3 regions of the Chitinimonas koreensis genome follow, and region 3 is predicted to be linked to each of the others. Evidence: predicted binding sites of a transcription regulator. Region 3 holds the regulator's gene; each other region holds the start of a gene.
The links. The regulator FNR, encoded in region 3, switches genes on or off when oxygen is low (the NO sensors DNR and NnrR bind a similar motif). The targets are predictions, from matches to a motif close to TTGATNNNNATCAA.

Region 1: H9L41_RS14685 (ribonucleoside triphosphate reductase) is a predicted target of FNR. The motif match lies at 3,162-3,175, and genes of this name have one in related genera.
Region 2: H9L41_RS00760 (NAD(P)H-dependent flavin oxidoreductase) is a predicted target of FNR. The motif match lies at 2,142-2,155, and genes of this name have one in related genera.

Annotation. Positions count from the first base shown of each region.
Region 1 covers NZ_CP060704.1:3,554,648-3,560,607, forward strand. The annotation lists gene H9L41_RS14670 (nitric-oxide reductase large subunit) at 1-998, shown strand, start outside; gene H9L41_RS25810 (hypothetical protein) at 995-1,138, shown strand; gene H9L41_RS14675 (RrF2 family transcriptional regulator) at 1,158-1,628, shown strand; gene hemN (oxygen-independent coproporphyrinogen III oxidase) at 1,699-3,141, shown strand; gene H9L41_RS14685 (ribonucleoside triphosphate reductase) at 3,263-5,248, shown strand; gene nrdD (anaerobic ribonucleoside-triphosphate reductase) at 5,305-5,448, shown strand; gene H9L41_RS14695 (anaerobic ribonucleoside-triphosphate reductase activating protein) at 5,408-5,960, shown strand, end outside.
Region 2 covers NZ_CP060704.1:194,511-200,470, reverse strand. The annotation lists gene msbA (lipid A export permease/ATP-binding protein MsbA) at 1-470, opposite strand, end outside; gene H9L41_RS00760 (NAD(P)H-dependent flavin oxidoreductase) at 876-2,048, opposite strand; gene H9L41_RS00755 (transporter) at 2,246-3,259, shown strand; partial or broken gene glnT (type III glutamate--ammonia ligase) at 3,390-4,606, opposite strand; gene H9L41_RS00745 (DctP family TRAP transporter solute-binding subunit) at 4,924-5,925, opposite strand.
Region 3 covers NZ_CP060704.1:2,950,382-2,956,341, forward strand. The annotation lists gene hemN (oxygen-independent coproporphyrinogen III oxidase) at 1-1,309, opposite strand, end outside; gene fnr (fumarate/nitrate reduction transcriptional regulator Fnr) at 1,400-2,131, shown strand; gene H9L41_RS12345 (hypothetical protein) at 2,192-2,485, opposite strand; gene H9L41_RS12350 (hypothetical protein) at 2,571-2,729, opposite strand; gene H9L41_RS12355 (LysR family transcriptional regulator) at 2,757-3,680, shown strand; gene H9L41_RS12360 (hypothetical protein) at 3,671-4,414, shown strand; gene H9L41_RS12365 (phasin family protein) at 4,510-5,082, opposite strand; gene H9L41_RS12370 (HDOD domain-containing protein) at 5,284-5,960, opposite strand, start outside.

The DNA.
Region 1 (5,960 bases), 600 kb from region 3:
CGATCGCCTGCGGCTGGATCGGCTCGCTGCAGCAGCTCGGCACCACCTTCAGCTTCTGGCTCGGCAACCAGGGCCTCGAATACACCAGCATGGGCCGGGTCTGGCAGTACCTGCTGTTCGTCGGCCTGTTGTTCTGGCTGCTGCTGATGGGCCGCGCGCTGTGGCCGGCGCTCAAGCGCCCGGGCGAGAGCCGCGGCCTGATCGCCATGGTGTTCCTGTCGGCGGCCTGCATCGGCGGCTTCTACGCCAGCTCGCTGATGTGGGGCCGGCACAGCCACTACTCGATGATCGAATACTGGCGCTGGTGGCTGGTCCACCTGTGGGTGGAAGGCTTCTTCGAGGTGTTCGCCACCGCCGTGATCGCGCTGATCTTCACCCGGCTGGGCCTGATCCGTGCCGCCACCGCCAACTCGGCCATCGTGCTGGAAACCATCGTGTTCCTGTTCGGCGGCATCCTGGGCACCCTGCACCACCTCTACTTCACCGGTACGCCGACCTCGGTGATCGCCGTCGGCGCGATGTTCTCGGCGCTCGAAGTGGTGCCGCTGGCGCTGATCGGCCTCGAGGGCTACCGCACCTACCGGCGCAGCAAGGCGGCGCCGTGGGTGGCCGGCTACCGCTGGCCGATCCTGTGCTTCGTGGCGGTCGGTTTCTGGAACTCGGTCGGCGCCGGCCTGCTCGGCTTCGCCATCAATCCGCCGATCGCGCTCTACTACGTGCAGGGCCTCAACATGACCGCCGCCCACGGCCATGCCGCGCTGTTCGGCGTCTACGGCATGCTCGGCATCGGCCTCCTGCTGTTCTGCCTGCGCGGCCTGTCGCCGCGCGCGCAGTGGCACGACGGCCTGGTCGGCAAGGCGTTCTGGCTGCTCAACGGCGGGCTGGCGATGATGGTGTTCATGTCGCTGCTGCCAGCCGGCATCTACCAGGCCTGGGCCAGCGTCAGCGAGGGCTGTGGTACGCGCGTTCGCCCGAGATCGTCCACTCGGCGGCGATGACCGCGCTGGTCTGGCTGCGGGTACCGGGCGACATCGTGTTCGCCTGCGGCGCGCTGCTGCTGGCGCTGTTCGCCTGGAAGCTGCTGCGCAACGACCGCGCGCCGCGGCCGGCCGCGGCGCTCAAGCCGGCCAAGGGCTGAAGCAGGCAGCGAGGCCGCCATGCGACTGACCCAATTCAGCGATCACACCCTGCGGCTGCTGATCTACCTGGCGCTGCACGGCGACCGGCTGGTGACCATCCAGACGGTCGCCGAGGCCTACGACGTGTCGGTCCATCACCTGACCAAGGTGGCGCACCAGCTGGTGCGCCGCGGCCTGGTCCAGGCGCTGCGCGGCAAGGGCGGCGGCATCCGGCTGGCGCGTCCCGCCGCCGAGATCGCGCTCGGCGACGTGCTGCGCTCGGCCGAGGGCGGCGCGGCGCCGGTCGGCTGCGCCACCTCGGACCGGCGCTGCCGCCTGAGCGCCGACTGCCGCCTGGCCGGCGTGCTGCACGACGCCTTCGAGACCTTCTACGCGGTGCTCGACCGGACCACCCTGGCCGACCTGGTCGAGCGGCCCGGCCCGCTGCAGCGCCAGCTCGGCATCGTGCCGCCGTCCGGCGGCTGCCGGCCGGCCCGCGAAGCGGTTTGATCTCCCTCAACGCAGCGCGGCGGCCGGCCGCCCATACTGGCCGCCTCGCCCTCCCCGATCGCCTGCCATCATGAACGCACCGTATTCCCCGCCGCCCGGCGGCCGCGACGACTTCGACGTCCAGGGCCTGCAGTTCGACAAGGCCCTGATCGAGCGGCTGGCCGGCAACGGCCCGCGCTACACCTCCTACCCCAGCGCCGACCGCTTCCACGACGGCTTCGGCGAGGCCGAATACCGCGCCGCGGTGGCCGAGAATTTCCCGGCCGGCGCGGCGCGGCCGCTGTCGCTCTACCTGCACATCCCGTTCTGCGACACCATCTGCTACTACTGCGGCTGCAACAAGATCATCACCAAGAACCGCGCCCACGCCGAGGTCTACCTCGACTACCTCGAGCGCGAGATCGCGCTGCAGGCGCCGCTGTTCGCAGGCCGCGCCCGCATCGAGCAGATGCATTTCGGCGGCGGCACGCCGACCTTCCTGTCCGACGCGCAGCTGGCGCGGCTGATCGGCACGCTGCGGCGCCACTTCGACTTCGCCCCGGCCGCCGAGGGCGAGTACTCGATCGAGATCGACCCGCGCAAGGTCGGCCCGGCCACGGTGGCGCGGCTGGCCGAGCTCGGCTTCAACCGCATGAGCCTGGGCGTGCAGGATTTCGACCCGGCGGTGCAGCGCGCGGTCAACCGCATCCAAAGCGAGGAAGAGACGCTGGCGGTGATCGAGGCGGCGCGCGCCCACGGCTTCCGCTCGATCTCGATCGACCTGATCTACGGCCTGCCGCTGCAGACCCAGGCCGGCTTCGGCGCCACGTTGGACAAGGTGATCGCGGCGCGGCCCGACCGGCTGTCGGTCTACCACTACGCCCACCTGCCGCACCTGTTCAAGACCCAGCGCCAGATCGACGAGGCCGAGCTGCCCTCGCCGAGCGCCAAGCTCGACCTCCTGGGCCTCGCCATCGCCCGGCTGACGGCGGCCGGCTACGTCTACATCGGCATGGACCACTTCGCCCTGCCCGGCGACGAACTGGCGGTGGCGCAGCGCGCCGGCACGCTGCAGCGCAACTTCCAGGGCTATTCGACCCGCGACGACATCGACCTGCTGGCGCTGGGCGTATCGGGCATCGGCAAGATCGGCGCCAGCTACAGCCAGAACGTGCGCGGCACCGACGACTACTACGCGCTGCTCGACGCCGGCCGGCTGCCGCTGCTGCGCGGCATCGGCCTGTCGCGCGACGACGCGCTGCGGCGCGGCCTGATCCGCGAGCTGATGTGCCAGTTCGAGCTCGACCTGGGCCGGATCGAGACGCAATGGGGCATCCGCTTCGCCGACTATTTCGCCGCCGAGCTGGAGCGGCTGGCGCAGCTGGCCGCCGACGGCCTGATCGAGCTGGACCCGGCCGGCGGCCGCCTGCGCGTGCTGCCGCGCGGCCGGCTGCTGGTGCGCAACGTGGCCATGGCGTTCGACCGCTACCTGCAGCAGGGCCAGCCGCTGCGGCGCTATTCCAGGACCCTCTAGAACGCCTCGGCCGGGCCGGCTTGACCGCGGTCAAGCGTTTGGCAAGCAGCGGCGCCGGACCGGCCAGAACCACAATATCTAGTAGTAGGATGGCTTATCAGCTACTAGATGGAGTGTTTCGATGTCGATGCAGGTCATGAAACGCGACGGCCGCCCGGCCGCCTTCGACGCCGCCAAGATCACCGCGGCGATCGCTGCCGCCGGCCGCGCCACCGGCGAATTCGACGAGGCGGTGGCCGAGCTGCTGTGCCGCCGCGTCTGCGCCAGCCTAGCCGGCGAGCCCTGCCCGCAGATCGAGGCGATCCAGAACCGGGTCGAGGAGATCCTGGTCGCCGCCGGCTGCTGGCGCACCGCCCGCGCCTACATCGTCTACCGCGAGCAGCACGCCCGCCTGCGCGCGCTGGCCCATACCCTGGTCGACGTCGAGAGCGCGATGGAGGAATACCTCGAGCAGCGCGACTGGCGCGTCAACGCCAACGCCAACCAGGGCTACAGCCTGGGCGGGCTGATCCTCAACGTGGCCGGCAAGGTCACCGCCAACTACTGGCTCAGCCACGTCTACAGCCCCGAGGCCGGCCGCGCCCACCGCGAGGGCGACCTGCACATCCACGACCTCGACATGCTGAGCGGCTACTGCGCCGGCTGGTCGCTGCGGCAATTGCTGACCGAGGGCTTCAACGGCGTGCCGGGCAAGGTCGAGGCCACGCCGCCGCGCCACATGTCGGCCGCCATCGGCCAGATCGTCAACTTCCTCGGCACGCTGCAGAACGAATGGGCCGGCGCCCAGGCCTTCTCCAGCTTCGACACCTATATGGCGCCCTTCGTCCGCCGCGACGCGATGAGCTACGCCGAGGTCAGGCAAGCCATGCAGGAACTGGTCTACAACCTCAACGTGCCGAGCCGCTGGGGCACCCAGACGCCGTTCACCAACCTGACCTTCGACTGGACCTGCCCGGCCGACCTGCGCGAGCAGATCCCCTACGTCGGCGGCGAGGAGATGCCGTTCAGCTACGGCGAGCTGCAGGCCGAGATGGACCAGATCAACCGCGCCTACATCGAGGTGATGATGGCCGGCGACGCGCGCGGCCGCGCCTTCACCTTCCCGATCCCGACCTACAACATCACGCCGGACTTCGACTGGGACCACCCGAACAGCGCGCTGCTGTTCGAGATGACCGCCAAGTACGGCCTGCCCTACTTTCAGAACTTCCTCAATTCCGACCTCGAGCCGCACATGGTGCGGTCGATGTGCTGCCGGCTGCAGCTGGACCTGCGCGAGCTGCTCAAGCGCGGCAACGGCCTGTTCGGCTCGGCCGAGCAGACCGGCTCGGTCGGCGTGGTGACGGTGAACTGCGCGCGGCTGGGCTATCTGCACGCGGGCGACGAGGCCGGCCTGATGGCCGCGCTGGACCGGCTGCTGGAACTGGGCCGCGACGTGCTGGAGACCAAGCGCAAGGTGGTGCAGCGCTACATCGACCAGGGCCTCTACCCGTATACCCGGCGCTACCTGGGCAGCCTGCGCAACCACTTCAGCACGCTCGGGGTGAACGGCATCAACGAGATGATCCGCAACTTCAGCGGCGACGCCGACGACATCACCGGCGCCGCCGGCCACGCGCTGGCGCTGCGCCTGCTCGACCGCGTGCGGGCGCGGATGGCCGAGTTCCAGCAGGCCACCGGCCACCTCTACAACCTCGAAGCCACCCCGGCCGAGGGCACCACCTACCGCTTCGCCCGCGAGGACCGCAAGCGCTGGCCCGCCATCCTGCAGGCCGGCACCGCCGAGCAGCCCTACTACACCAATTCGAGCCAGCTGCCGGTCGGCCATACCGACGACCCGTTCGAGGCGCTGGCGATGCAGGAGGCGCTGCAGGGCCGCTACACCGGCGGCACCGTGCTGCACCTCTACATGAACGAGGCGGTGTCGAGCGCCGAGGCCTGCAAGCAGCTGGTGCGGCGCGCGCTGGCCAACTTCCGCCTGCCCTACGTCACGGTGACGCCGACCTTCTCGATCTGCCCGCGCCACGGCTACCTGAGCGGCCGCCACGAGTTCTGTCCCAAGTGCGACGCCAGCCTGCTGGCGCAAGCCGAAACCTGCTGCAACTGACCAATCCCAGGAGAAACCATGACCGCGACCACCCTCGAACGCCCCGGACCACCACCGTGCCGGACGACAGCCGCCGCACCCGCTGCGAGATCTGGACCCGGGTGATGGGCTACCACCGCCCGGTCGGCTCGTTCAATACCGGCAAGCAGGGAGAATTCAATGAGCGCCGCTTCTTCCACGAACCGCCCAGCGCGCGCTGACGCCATCCCGATCCGCCTGGTCGCGCCGGCGCCGGCCGTGGTCGGCGCCGGCGAGCCGGCGGTGGCCGGGCTGGTCCCGTTCTCGAGCGTGGACTGGCCCGGCCGGCTCAGCGCCGTGCTGTTCATCGGCGGCTGCCCCTGGCGCTGCCGCTACTGCCACAACCCGCACCTGCAGACGCGCCACGCCGCCTACCGCTGGGCCGAGCTGTACGGCTGGCTGGAAAGCCGGCGCGGCCTGCTCGACGCGGTGGTGTTCTCGGGCGGCGAGCCGCTGTCGGAAAGCCGGCTGCCCGAGCTGATGGCGGCGGTGAAGTCGCTCGGCTTCCAGGTCGGCCTGCACAGCGCCGGCATCTACCCGGGCCGGCTGGCGACGGTGCTGCCGCTACTCGACTGGGTCGGGCTCGACATCAAGGCCCGCGCCGACGGCTACGACGCGCTGACCGGCCGCAGCCGCAGCTACTGGCCGGCCGCGGTCAGCCTGGAGATGCTGCTGGCCTCGGACTGCGCGTTCG
Region 2 (5,960 bases), 2.8 Mb from region 3:
AGCACGGTCAGCACCTGGGTGTTGGCCTGGGTGATCGAGGTGACGTCGAAGGTGACGCGCGACAGCAGCACGCCGGCCGATTCCTGGTCGAAGGTCGCCACCGGCAGCCGCATCAGCCGGCCGAACATCAGCGCGCGCAGGTCGTGCTGGACCTTGGAAGCCAGCCAGGCCGCCGAGTAGGCGTTGACGTAGCTGGCGAGGAAGCGCACGAAGGCGACGCTCAGCAGCGCGACCGGCACGCCCCACAGCGGCCAGCCGCGGGTCGGATCGACCGGCAGCAGCTGGCCGATCAGCGGGAAGTGGCTGGCGGTCTGCGAGAAGTTGAGGTCGATCAGCGGCTGCAGCAGCCAGCCGAAGCTCGCCTCGGTGGCGGCGACCAGCGCCAGCGAGACCATCGAGGCGAGCAGCGGCCATTTGTAGGCCAGGGTATGGCGCAGGATGCGGAAGTAGAGGTCGCGGCTGCTCTGCACGTGGGATCGGGCCGGAAAAACGGAAGCCGGCATTGTACCGCAGCGGCCGCCGCGCCCATCGGCCCGCGCCGCCGGCGGTTCGCAGGCGGGGCTCCAGCGCCTGCCCCGTCTCGCGCCCGACGGCGGTACTTGATCGAGGTCGCTGTCGGGCATGAAGCCCGACCTGCCCACCCGCCGCGGCTCGTGCACCACGCTACTCGGCGATGGCCACGCCTGCAGGTCGGACCTCAGTCCGACAGCGATCTCGATCGGTGCCGCCGCCGGACTGAAGTCCGACCTACCGCCCGTCCCGCAGGAGCGGCTTCAGCCGCGAACGACGGTCGGGACTCGACCGGCCATTCGCGGCCGAAGCCGCTCCTGCATGCGCATCGACATCGAGCGGCAGCGCAGCCTGCTGCGGATCGCTCAGGCCGCCGCGGGCTCCAGCCCGGCCGGCCAGGTGCCGTGCAGCAGATGGTCGATCAGCTCGCGCACCGGCCGGATCGCCGTGCCGAACGGCAAGCGGCCGGCGCCGCGGAAGAACAGGCCGCGGTCGACCTCGCCGCGCAGGGCGGCCGCCAGCTTCAGGTCGATGCAGAACTGGCCGATGCGGCCGATGCCGTCGCGCAGGCCGCACTGGCTCAGGCAGTCCATACGCTGGGTGCAGCGGCGCGGATCGGCCTGGGCGGCGGCCTGCAGCCGGCCCTCGCGGCGCAGGTAGCCGGCCAGCCACGGCGTCGCCACCGCGCGCGCCGGCAGGCCGGCCACGCTGACGAACTCGACCAGGTCCTCCGGCTGCGCGCCGGCCAGCACCTGCTTGAAGGCCGGATGCGCATCGCCTTCCTCGCTGACCGCGAAGGCGGTGCCGAGCTGCACCGCGTCGGCGCCCGAGCCGAGCCAGTGGCGCGCCTTGGCGTGGCTGTCGATGCCGCCGGCCACGATCAGCCTGGGCGCATCGCGGCCCAGGCCCAGCTCGTCGAACAGCGCGCGGCACTCGGCCAGCACGCGGGCGAAGTCGAAACGGCCGTCGCGCAATTCCTCGACGCGGGCGGCGCCGAGGTGGCCGCCGGCGTGGCCCGGATGCTCGATCACCACCGCGTCGGCGCGGCGGCCCTTCTTCAGCCATTTCTTCAGCACGATGCCGACGCCGCGCGCGTCCGACAGGATCGGGATCAGCGCGGTGCGCGGATGCTCGGCGGTCAGCTCGGGCAGGTCCAGCGGCAGGCCGGCGCCCATCACGATGGCGTCGGCGCCGCTGGCGCAGGCCTGCCGCACCAGCGCGGCATGCTCGCGCACCGCCTTCATCACGTTGACCGCGATCAGGCCGCGGCCGCCGGCGCGTTCGCGCGCGGCGCGCACCTCGCGGTCGAGCGCTTCGAGGTTGGCCTGGTCGATCGCGGCGCGGTCGCGGCAGCGATGGGTGCGTTCCATCAGGTCCGGGTGGTGGTGGCGCAGGTCGACCGCGGCCACCGTGCCGACCGCGTTCTCGGCAGCCACCGCGCCGGCCAGCCGGTGGGCCGACACGCCGACCCCCATGCCGCCCTGCACGATCGGCAGGAGCGCGCGCCCGGCCAGTTCCAGCAATGCGTATCCGTTCATGTTCGCCTGTTCTCCTGTGGACCGGCCTTGGCGCGGGCCGGTCGTCTCTTCGCTTGGGAGGAGGCAGGCTATCGGCCGCGCGCGGCGGCCGCCTTGAGGCGGATCAAGCGCGGGCGACGACTGCGGGTAAACCGCCCGTCGCATCGCGGCGTTAGACTGCTGCGTCGCCGTCGACGCCAGACCGAGGCCGGATCGCCATGCAGCCGAACATCGCCCCCGCACAGTACGGCTCGGACCAGGCCGGGCTGATCTGCGGCTACCGCTTCCAGCCGGGCCAGCCCGGCGTCGAGATCGACTCGGCCAGCGCCGCGGCCGGCCTGCAGGCGGCGGCGTTCGACGGCTTCCTGTGGCTGCACTTCAACCTGTCGCACGCGCTGTGCGAGAAATGGATGCGGCACAACCTCGGCGTGCCCGAGGCCTTCTTCGAGGCGCTGCACGAGGGCTCGCGCTCGACCCGCATCGAATACGCCGACGACGCGCTGGTGGCGGTGGTCAACGACGTGCTGTACGACTTCGATTTCGCCGCCTCCGACCTCGCCACGCTGTGGGTGCACGCCGACCGGCGGCTGCTGGTGACGGCACGGGCGCGGCCGCTGCGCAGCGTCGACAAGCTGCGCGCCTCGGTGCGGCGCGGCGAATTGTTCCGCTCGCCGACCGAGCTGCTGGTGCACCTGCTGCGCGACCAGGCCGACGTGCTGGTGCAGATCGTGCGCGAGACCACCGCGCGGGTGGACGGCATCGAGGATCGGCTGCTGTCGCGCCGGCTGCACGGCAACCGCGCCGACCTGGGCGCGCTGCGGCGGGTGCTGGTGCGGCTGCAGCGGCTGCTGGCGCCCGAGCCTGGCGCGCTGTTCCGCCTGCTCAACCGGCCGCCGCGCTGGCTGCACGGCGAGGACGTGCAGGACCTGCGCCAGTCGACCGAGGAATTCGCGGTGGTGCTCGACGACCTCGCCGCGCTGGTCGAGCGCATCAAGCTCCTGCAGGAAGAGATCGCCGCCACGCTGAACGAGCAGACCAACCGCAGCCTGTTCACGCTGACGGTGGTGACGGTGCTGGCGCTGCCGATCAACATCCTGGCCGGCCTCTTCGGCATGAACGTCGGCGGCGTGCCGCTGGCCGACCATCCGCACGGCTTCTGGCTCCTGGTGGCGCTGGTGGCGGGCTTCACCGCGCTGGCGGGGCTGTGGGCGTTCCGCAAGCGGCGGGAGTAACCGGGGCGGCGGGTTCCCGTAGGCGCGGCTTCAGCCGCGAATGATCGACAGCAACACGCTCGGCCATTCGCGGCTGAAGCCGCTCCTACAAAACCGCCCGCTCAGCGGACCGGGGCAAATCTCCGGCCGATCAGAAGAAGTCGGCGTAGCGCTTGCGTTCCCAGTCGCTCACATGGCGCAGGTAGTCGACCCACTCCATCCGCTTGAGCCGGACGAACTCGGCGACGAATTCCTCGCCCAGCGCGGCGGCCAGCACACGATCCGCCTCCAGCGCGTCGACCGCCTCGCCCAGGTGCTGCGGCACGTGGCGGATGCCGGCCTCGTGCAAGCGGCGCGCGTCGTATTCGTACAGGTCGTCGTTGACCGGCTGGCCCGGCTCGAGCGCGCGGTCGATGCCGTCGAGGCCGGCGGCCAGGAGCGCGGCGCTGACCAGGTAGGGATTGGCGCCGGCGTCGGCCAGCCGCCATTCGATGCGGCCGCCGGGCAGCGCGCCAGCACCGTGCGGTTGTCGCCGTAGGCCACGTAGGCCGGCGCCCAGGTGGCGCCCGACAGCGAGTTGCCGACCACCAGCCGCTTGTAGCTGTTCACCGTCGGCGCGCACAGCGCGGTCAGCGCCGGCGCGTGGTGCAGGATGCCGGCCAGGAAGCGGTAGCCGAGCTGGCTCAGCGCATAGCCCTGCGGATCGCTGTCGTCCTCGAACAGGTTGACGCCGGCGGCGTCGGCCATCGAGACGTGGAAGTGCAGGCCGGAGCCGGCGCGGTCGGCGAAGGGCTTGGGCATGAAGCTGCACAAGAGGCCGGCCTCCTCCGCGGCGAAGCTCGCGGCCATCTTGAACCAGGTGTAGCGGTCGGCGCTCTTGAGCGCGTCGGAGTAGGCGTAGTTGATCTCGTACTGGCCGGTCGCGTCCTCGTGGTCGATCTGGTAGACGTCGGCGCCGACCGCGGCCATCGCCTCGGTGACGCGCTCGAGGAAGCGCCGGTTGTCGGGCCGCGCCAACGCCTTGTAGTCGTAGCTGGCCTTGTCGAGCCGGTCGAAGCCGTCGGCCGGCACGTAGTCGCCGTCGGCCTGGCGGCGCAGCAGCACGAACTCGGGCTCGAGGCCGGTGTTGAAGGTCCAGCCGCGCTCGGCCAGCCGCGCCAGCTGGGTCTTGAGCAGCACGCGCGAGCACAGCGGGTGCGGCTGGCCGTGCACGTGGCCGTCGCCGACCAGGCGGGCGTAGCCGGGCAGCCAGGGCACCGGGCACAGCGTGGAGAGATCGGCCCGCGCGTAGTAGTCGCCGCCGTTGCGGGCCAGGCCGGTGCCCCAGATCGCGTAGCCGGAGAAGCCGGCGCCGGTGTGCACCAGCATGTCGAGGTGGCGCGCCGGCACCACCTTGGTCTTGGCGGCGCCGTGGATGTCGACGAACTGCGCCAGCAGGTATTCCACCTCGTGCTGCGCGATCCATTGCCGCGCCGCTTCCAGCGCCTCGTGCTTGTCGTCCCTGACCATCGTGTCCCTCTTTGTATCGTCGTTGGAGTGGGGCGATGCTACCCGGGCGGACGGAGCGGCGGGAAGGGGAAGGGGGAAGGGGAAGGGGGAAGGGGAAGGGCATGCAGCGTGCGCCGTGTCCGCCTGTGCGGCCTACTACTCCCTCCCCGGAGGGAGAGGGTTGTCGCGTCAGTTGCTCAGCGCCGTGAAGCCCCCACCACCCGCTGCACACGCTCGAGCAGCGCCCGATCGACGCTCTCCGCATAGCGCTCGAGCACCGGCCGCATCAATTGGCGCATGCGCTCGCGCTCGGCCAGCGGGATCGGTTGCACCTCGGTCACGCCGGTGGCCGTGATCGCCGCCAGCGCGCGGCGGTTGTCCTCGGCGGCCAGCTTGCGCTGGTAGACCGTGGCCTGGCGCAGCGCCTCGATCAGGCCGCCGCGCAGATCGTTCGGCAGGTCGTCCCAGAAGCGCTTGTTCACCACCACCGCATTGCCCTGCCAGCCATGCCAGGACAACGCCAGGTGGCGCTGGGCCGACTGCATGCGCAGCGCGTCGAAATCGGGCAGGGTGAATTCGGCGCCGTCCAAGAGGCCCTGCTCGAGCGCGCCGAAGGCCTCGTCGGCCGCCATCGGCCGCGGCTGGGCGCCGAGCGCGCGCAGCCTCGCCTCGAGCAGCGGCGCCGGCGCCACCCGCAGCTTGAGGCCGCGGAAATCCTCGGCCCGCTTGAGCGACCGGTTGGCCGAGAAATGCAGGAAGCCCTCGTCCCAGTAGGTCAGCCCGACCAGGCCGTAGTCGTCGAGATCCTCGAACAGCGCGCGGCCGCTCGGGCCGTCGAGCACCCGGTGCACCGCCTGGTCGTCGGGGAACAGGTAGGGCAGGTCGAACAGCTCGAACCGGCGCAACCCCAGCCGCGCCAGCTTGCCCAGCGCCGGCACCAGCATCTGCACCGCGTTCACCTGCAGCGCGCCGAGGTCTTCGCGATCCTTGTACAGCTCGCCGCTGGGGAAGATCCGCACCTCGACCTTGCCCTGGGTATAGCGCGCCGCCAGCTGGCGGAAACGCTCGGCGGCGCGGCCGTTCGGCGTGTCGCGCGCCTCGGCCAGGCTGAAGCGCAGCACCACCGCGTCGGCGCAGGCGAGCGGCGCGGCGAGGCAGAACAGCAGCAGCGGCAGGAGACGGCGGGCGGCGGGCGACATCGGTTCGGACGTAAAATGGCTGGGGCGGCCGGCTG
Region 3 (5,960 bases):
TCACGCGGATGCGGTCGGGCCCCAGCGCCACCAGGCCGTCCTGCGCCAGCGCTTCGAGCTGCGGCCACTCGGCGACGAAGTAGCTGCGGAAGTCGATCATCCAGCTGGTCTCGAACGGCTCGATCACCAGCTCGGACTGGCACAGCAGCGCCTGGATCACCGCGCGCCGCAGCAGGTCGTCGGCGCCGAGCGCCAGCCCGCGCGCGATCGGCAGCCGGCCCTGGCCGACCGCATCGTAGTAGTCGTCCAGCACGCGATGGTTCTGGGCATAGACGCCGCCGACCTTGCCGATGGCCGACACGCCGAGCCCGACCAGGTCGCACTCGGCCTGGGTCGAATAGCCCTGGAAGTTGCGGTGTAGCCGCCCCTGCCGCAGCGCGACCGCCAGCTCGTCGTCGGGCAGCGCGAAATGGTCCATGCCGATGTAGAGATAGCCGGCCGCCAACAGCGTCTCGACCGCCAGCCGCAGCATGGCGAGCTTGGTCTCGGCCGAGGGCATGGCCGTGGCGTCGATGCGGCGCTGCGGCTTGAAGCGCTCGGGCAGATGGGCGTAGCTGTACAGCGCGATGCGTGCCGGCCGCCAGGCTTTTACTTGTTCCAGCGTGACGGCGAGGCTGTCCGGCGTCTGCAACGGCAGGCCGTAGATCAGGTCGAGATTGATCGAGCGGTAGCCGAGCGCGCGGCCGGCATCGAGCACGGCGGCGGTCTGGCCGGCCGGCTGCACCCGGTTGATGGCGGCCTGCACGGCCGGGTCGAGATCCTGCACGCCGATGCTCATGCGCTTGAAACCGTGGCCGGCCAGCAGTGCCAGCGTGTGCTCGCCGAGCTGGCGCGGATCGATCTCGACCGAGCGCTCGGCATCGGGCGCGATCGAGAAGGCCACGGTCAGCATGCGCATCAGCCGCTCGAGCTGGGCGTCGGTGAGGAAGGTCGGCGTACCGCCGCCGAGGTGCAGCTGGGTCACCGGCGCCTCGCGGCCGAACAGCCTGGCCTGCATGACGATCTCCTGCTCGAGCGCGTCGAGGTAGGCGTCGGCCTGGCCGCGGTCCTCGGTGACGATCTTGTTGCAGGCGCAGTAATAGCAGGCGGTGCCGCAGAACGGCAGGTGGACGTAGAGCGACAGCGGCCGGCCGGCGCCGGCCATGCGCCGCGCGTCGACCGCACAGCGGTAGCGCGCTTCGTCGAATTCCTCGACGAAGCGGTCGGCGGTCGGATACGAGGTGTAGCGCGGTCCCGGCCCATCGTGGCGACGGACCAGTTCCGGGTCGAATTCGAGCGCGGTGGGGTCGTCGTTGAACGGGATCTGCATCGGTCAGGCTCGGGCTTGGCTTGTTCGCAGTCTAGGGAGGCGTCAAACTTGCGGCGTTGACCTGGGTCAAGCCATCCATCCGAACGCCATATGACCACCCTGTTCCCCGCCCACGAACTCAAGAACATCTGCGCCGGCTGCAGCCTGCGCGAGCTCTGCCTGCCGATCGGCCTCGAGCACGACGAGCTGTCGCAGCTCGACCAGATCATCAAGCAGCGCATCCCGGTCAAGCGCGGCGAGGCGCTGTTCCGCACCGACGATCCGTTCCGCTCGCTCTACGCGGTGCGCACCGGTTTCTTCAAGACCGTGGTGCTGTCGGAGGACGGCCGCGAGCAGGTCACCGGCTTCCACATGTCGGGCGAGCTGATCGGGCTCGACGCGCTCGGCGGCGAGCGCCATGCCTGCACCGCGATCGCGCTGGAGGACTGCGAGGTGTGCGAGCTGCCGTTCGAGCAGCTCGAATCGCTGTCCAAGGACATCCCGGCGCTGACGCGGCATTTCTACAAGCTGATGAGCCGCGAGATCGTGCGCGACCAGGGCGTGATGCTGCTGCTGGGCAATATGCGCGCCGAGGAACGGCTGGCCGCCTTCCTGCTCAACCTGTCGCAGCGGCTCGGCGCGCGCGGCTTCTCGTCCAGCGGCTTCCACCTGCGCATGACGCGCGAGGAGATCGGCAGCTTCCTCGGCATGAAGCTCGAAACCGTCAGCCGCACCTTCTCCAAGTTCCAGACCGACGGCCTGATCGCCGTGCAGGGCAAGCAGATCACCCTGCGCGACCTGCCGGCGCTCAAGCAGCTGCTGTCGGGCTGCGCCCGCAACTGAACTCCGCGCGGCCACGAAAAAGGCGACCCGAGGGTCGCCTTTTGTCCGCCTGCCGCACCTTCAATGCGCCAGCGTGCCTGGATCGTGATCTTGCTGCGGCTTGCTGAAATCGACCGGACAGTAACGGTTCAATTGCTCGCGATCGCGCTCGAAGAACAGCGTCAGCCCGCTCGACAGGCCGGCGAACAGCCAGCAGACGAAGAAACCGATCGAATAGGCCATGACGCGAGTTTCGAACAGCGGCTCGCCCTGGAAGGTCAGTTCGAGCGGATCGAACAAGGTGAAGAACAGGCTGTTGAGGATGCCGGCCACCAGGAAGGACGGCCACAGCACCAGGATCGACTTCAACTTCATGTGCAATGTCTCCATGTCTTTTTGCACTCTGCACCCCTGAATTGACTACCTGGGATCGGTCTGACGCCGACGTCGTGGGGCGATCCTAACGCCTGCCCGGGGCAGCGGCAAAGCCCTTTTCGATCAAGGCTCTACGCCCCGATTGGATGCTGCGATGCAGCACGAGTTCAATAAAATCGAAATACAGGTCGGCAAAGCTGCGCCGCTCGCCCATAATCGAGACGTAACATTCCTTGCCTGCCATGCAGTTGCCCGCTTCGGAATTCCTGACATGCGTCTATCCCTGGATGCGCTGGTCGTACTCGACGCCATCGATCGCAAGGGCAGCTTCGCCGCTGCGGCGGCCGAGCTGCACCGCGTGCCGTCCGCGATCACCTACACGATCCAGAAGCTCGAGCAGGACCTCGACGTGCTGATCTTCGACCGCAGCGGCCACCGTGCGCGGCTGACGCCGGCCGGCCAGGAACTGTTGCGCGAAGGCCGCCCGCTGCTCGACGCCGCCGCCGCGCTCGAGGCGCGCGTCAAGCGCGTCGCCACCGGCTGGGAGCCCGAGCTGCGCATCGCGGTCGGCGACCTGGTCGATTTCGGCGCCCTGCTCGGCTCGGTCGCGGCCTTCGACGGCATCGGCGGCGAGACCCGGCTGCGCTTCTCGCACGAGGCCTTCGGCGGCGCCTGGGATGCGCTCTACACCGGCCGTGCCGACCTCGCCATCGGCGCACCCGACGATGCGCCGCCCGGCGGCGGCTTCAAGAGCCAGCCGCTGGGCGAGGTCGAATTCGTGCTGGCCGCCGCGCCGCACCATCCGCTGGCGCGCGAGCCGCAGCCGGTGCCGATCCAGGCGGTCCGCACGCACCGCGCGGTCAGCGTGGCCGACAGCTCGCGCACGCTGCCGCCGCGCACCTCGGGCCTGCTGACCGGCCAGCCGACGCTGACGGTATCGACCCAGGCCGACAAGCTGGCCGCCCAGCTGGCCGGCCTCGGCGTGGGCTTCCTGCCGCGCCGCATCGCCCAGCCGCATATCGATGCCGGCCGCCTGGTCGCGCTGCAGTGCGAGGAAGCCAAGCAGGTCGCCAAGCTGCATGTCGCCTGGCCGACCAAGGCGCGCGGCAATGCGCTGCGCTGGTTCCTCGACCACCTGGCCCAGCCGGCCGTGAGCCGCCTGCTGTGCGAGGGCGGCGGACCGGCGTGCAGCTGATCGCCTGTGACCTGCCGGCCACGCTGGCGGCCCGGTTGGCGCGGCAGGGCAAGGCGGGCTGGTGTCTCGATGCGCAGATGCCGCCGGGCTGGTCCGCGCCGCCCGGGGGCGTCGCGCCGGCCGGGCCGCAGCTCTGGTTGCTCGGCGGCCCGCCGCCCTGCCCTCTCGCCGCCGGCGACTTGGTCGTCGAGCTCGGCGATGCATCCCCCTTGCCCGATCATCCGCAGCGCATCCGGATCGCCTGGCAGGACAGTCCGTTCGGCGTGGAGCACGGCTTCCTGCTCGCCGTCGGCGGCGAAGCCGGGCCGGTGGCGCAGGCCGGTGCGCTGCTCGACGCGCTGGCGCCGGCCGCCGGTGGCTGGCTGCATGCCGGCGATCTGGCCGCACCACGGCTGCTGGCCGACCTGGCGGCCATGCTCGGCGGCGGCATCGGCCAGTTGTCCGGCCTGATGATGGCGCCGCTGGGCCAGGCGCCCAGCGGCTGGTGGCAAGGCCAGCAGGACTTGCTGCGGGCGCTGGCCGAGCGCGCCGGGCGCTATCTGGACCACGAATCCGATCGCCGGCCCTACTGCGCGGCGCAACCCCTGCCGCCGCTGTTCATGCTGACGCCGCCCGGCGCCGCCGAAACCGATTCGCCGGCCTGCAAGCTGGCGCAACTGCTGCGCTGGCTGGGTCGGCAATCGGCCGGCAACGTACCGTCATCCGGCGCTCGAGGCACTCCGCCCGCATCCTGAAGCGCCCGGATGACGGACATGAAAAAACCCACGCCGAAGCGTGGGTTTTTTCGTTCGATCCGTCGCACCGCCGAGGCGGCGCGACCGGCGATCGATCAGACCGCGGCAGCGGGCGAAGCCTTGCGAGCCGAGGTCTTGGCAACGCCGGCAGCGGCCTTGGCCGAGGTTTCGGCGGCGGCGACGCTGGCTTCGGCGAAGTCGCTGGTGACCTTCTTGGCGGTCTTGGCGACCGTGTCGTAGGCCGAAGCGGCGGTGGCGACGGCGGTCTTGACGGCCGAGACGACGATCTCGGAGCCGGCCGGAGCCTGCTTCACGGCCTTGTCCAGCGTGGTGACCAAGCCCTTGTTGAATTCGATGACCTGTTCTTCGACGAAGGCGCCGAGTTCGGCCTGGGTGCTGCTGGCCGCTTCGTAGACGTTCTTGGCGACGGCCAGGGCCTTGTCGACCACCGGCTGCGACAGCTGCTGCTGCAGCGACAGCAGGCCTTGCACGTCCTTGACTTCGGTCAGGGCCTTGGCGGTGGCGGTGTTTTCGCTCAGCAGTTCGCGGGCGACGTCGAGCTGCAGGGTGACGAGGCGCTCGACACCGGACAGGGCGATATTGGACAGACGGATGGATTTTTCGAGTTGTGCTTGGCCGAGGGCGGCGAAATCGGAGGTTGCGAACATGGGTCTTCTCCTGGCTGATTGTCGGTGGAATGTGCCGTGCACATGGTCTCTTTTGCACCGCAGCATGAGACCATTATGGTCAGCGCCCGGTTCACCGTCAAGCTCTTTTTTGTGCGTTGCACAAAATCATCGATCCGTACTTTTATCCTTTGTTAACAACAGATTAAAAATTCGAGCAAAAAATCTAATGCGGCAGCGCAATCAGGCTCCGGCGACGGGCGGCGTCTTGTGGCGGATCGCCAGCACGGCCTGGTTGCGCAGCGCCTTGCACAGGCCCAGTTCCTTGGGACCGAGCCGCAGGCTGCCCGGCGCGTCCTGGTCGGCGTAGAACAGGCCGACCACCTTGCGGTCGATGACCACCGGCAGCAGGAGGAAGCTGCGGCCGGCGCCGAGCTGGCGGAACCAGGCCGGGATGCGCTCGCGCACCGCCGGGTGGTCGATGTCGTCGACCAGCTCGTCGCGATTGCGACTCAGCGCGGTGCGGAACAGGTCGCCGCTGTCGTCGAGCGGCAGCTGGAAGCGTTCGAGAAACGATTCGATGTCGTCGCCGAAGCCGAAGCGGCCGACCACCGCGTTGCGCTGCACGCTGCGCGTCGCCAGCAGCACCCGGCGCACGCCGAGGCTGCGGTAGAGCGTCTCCAGGATCATGCGCAGCAGGTCGTTGAGACGGAAATCGCCGACCAGGGTCTCGGTGACGTCCTGCACGCAGCTGGCCAGCACCTCGACAACTTCGGGCCGGTCGACCGCCGGCGCCGCCTCTTCCTCGGCCGGTGCCGGCTCCTCCAGCCCGGACTCGGCCGCCGCCATGCCGCCGCGCGGCAGCCCGCCGAGCTTGCGCAGCCGCGCCAGGGTGCCCTCGGACTGGGTTTCCAGGCCGA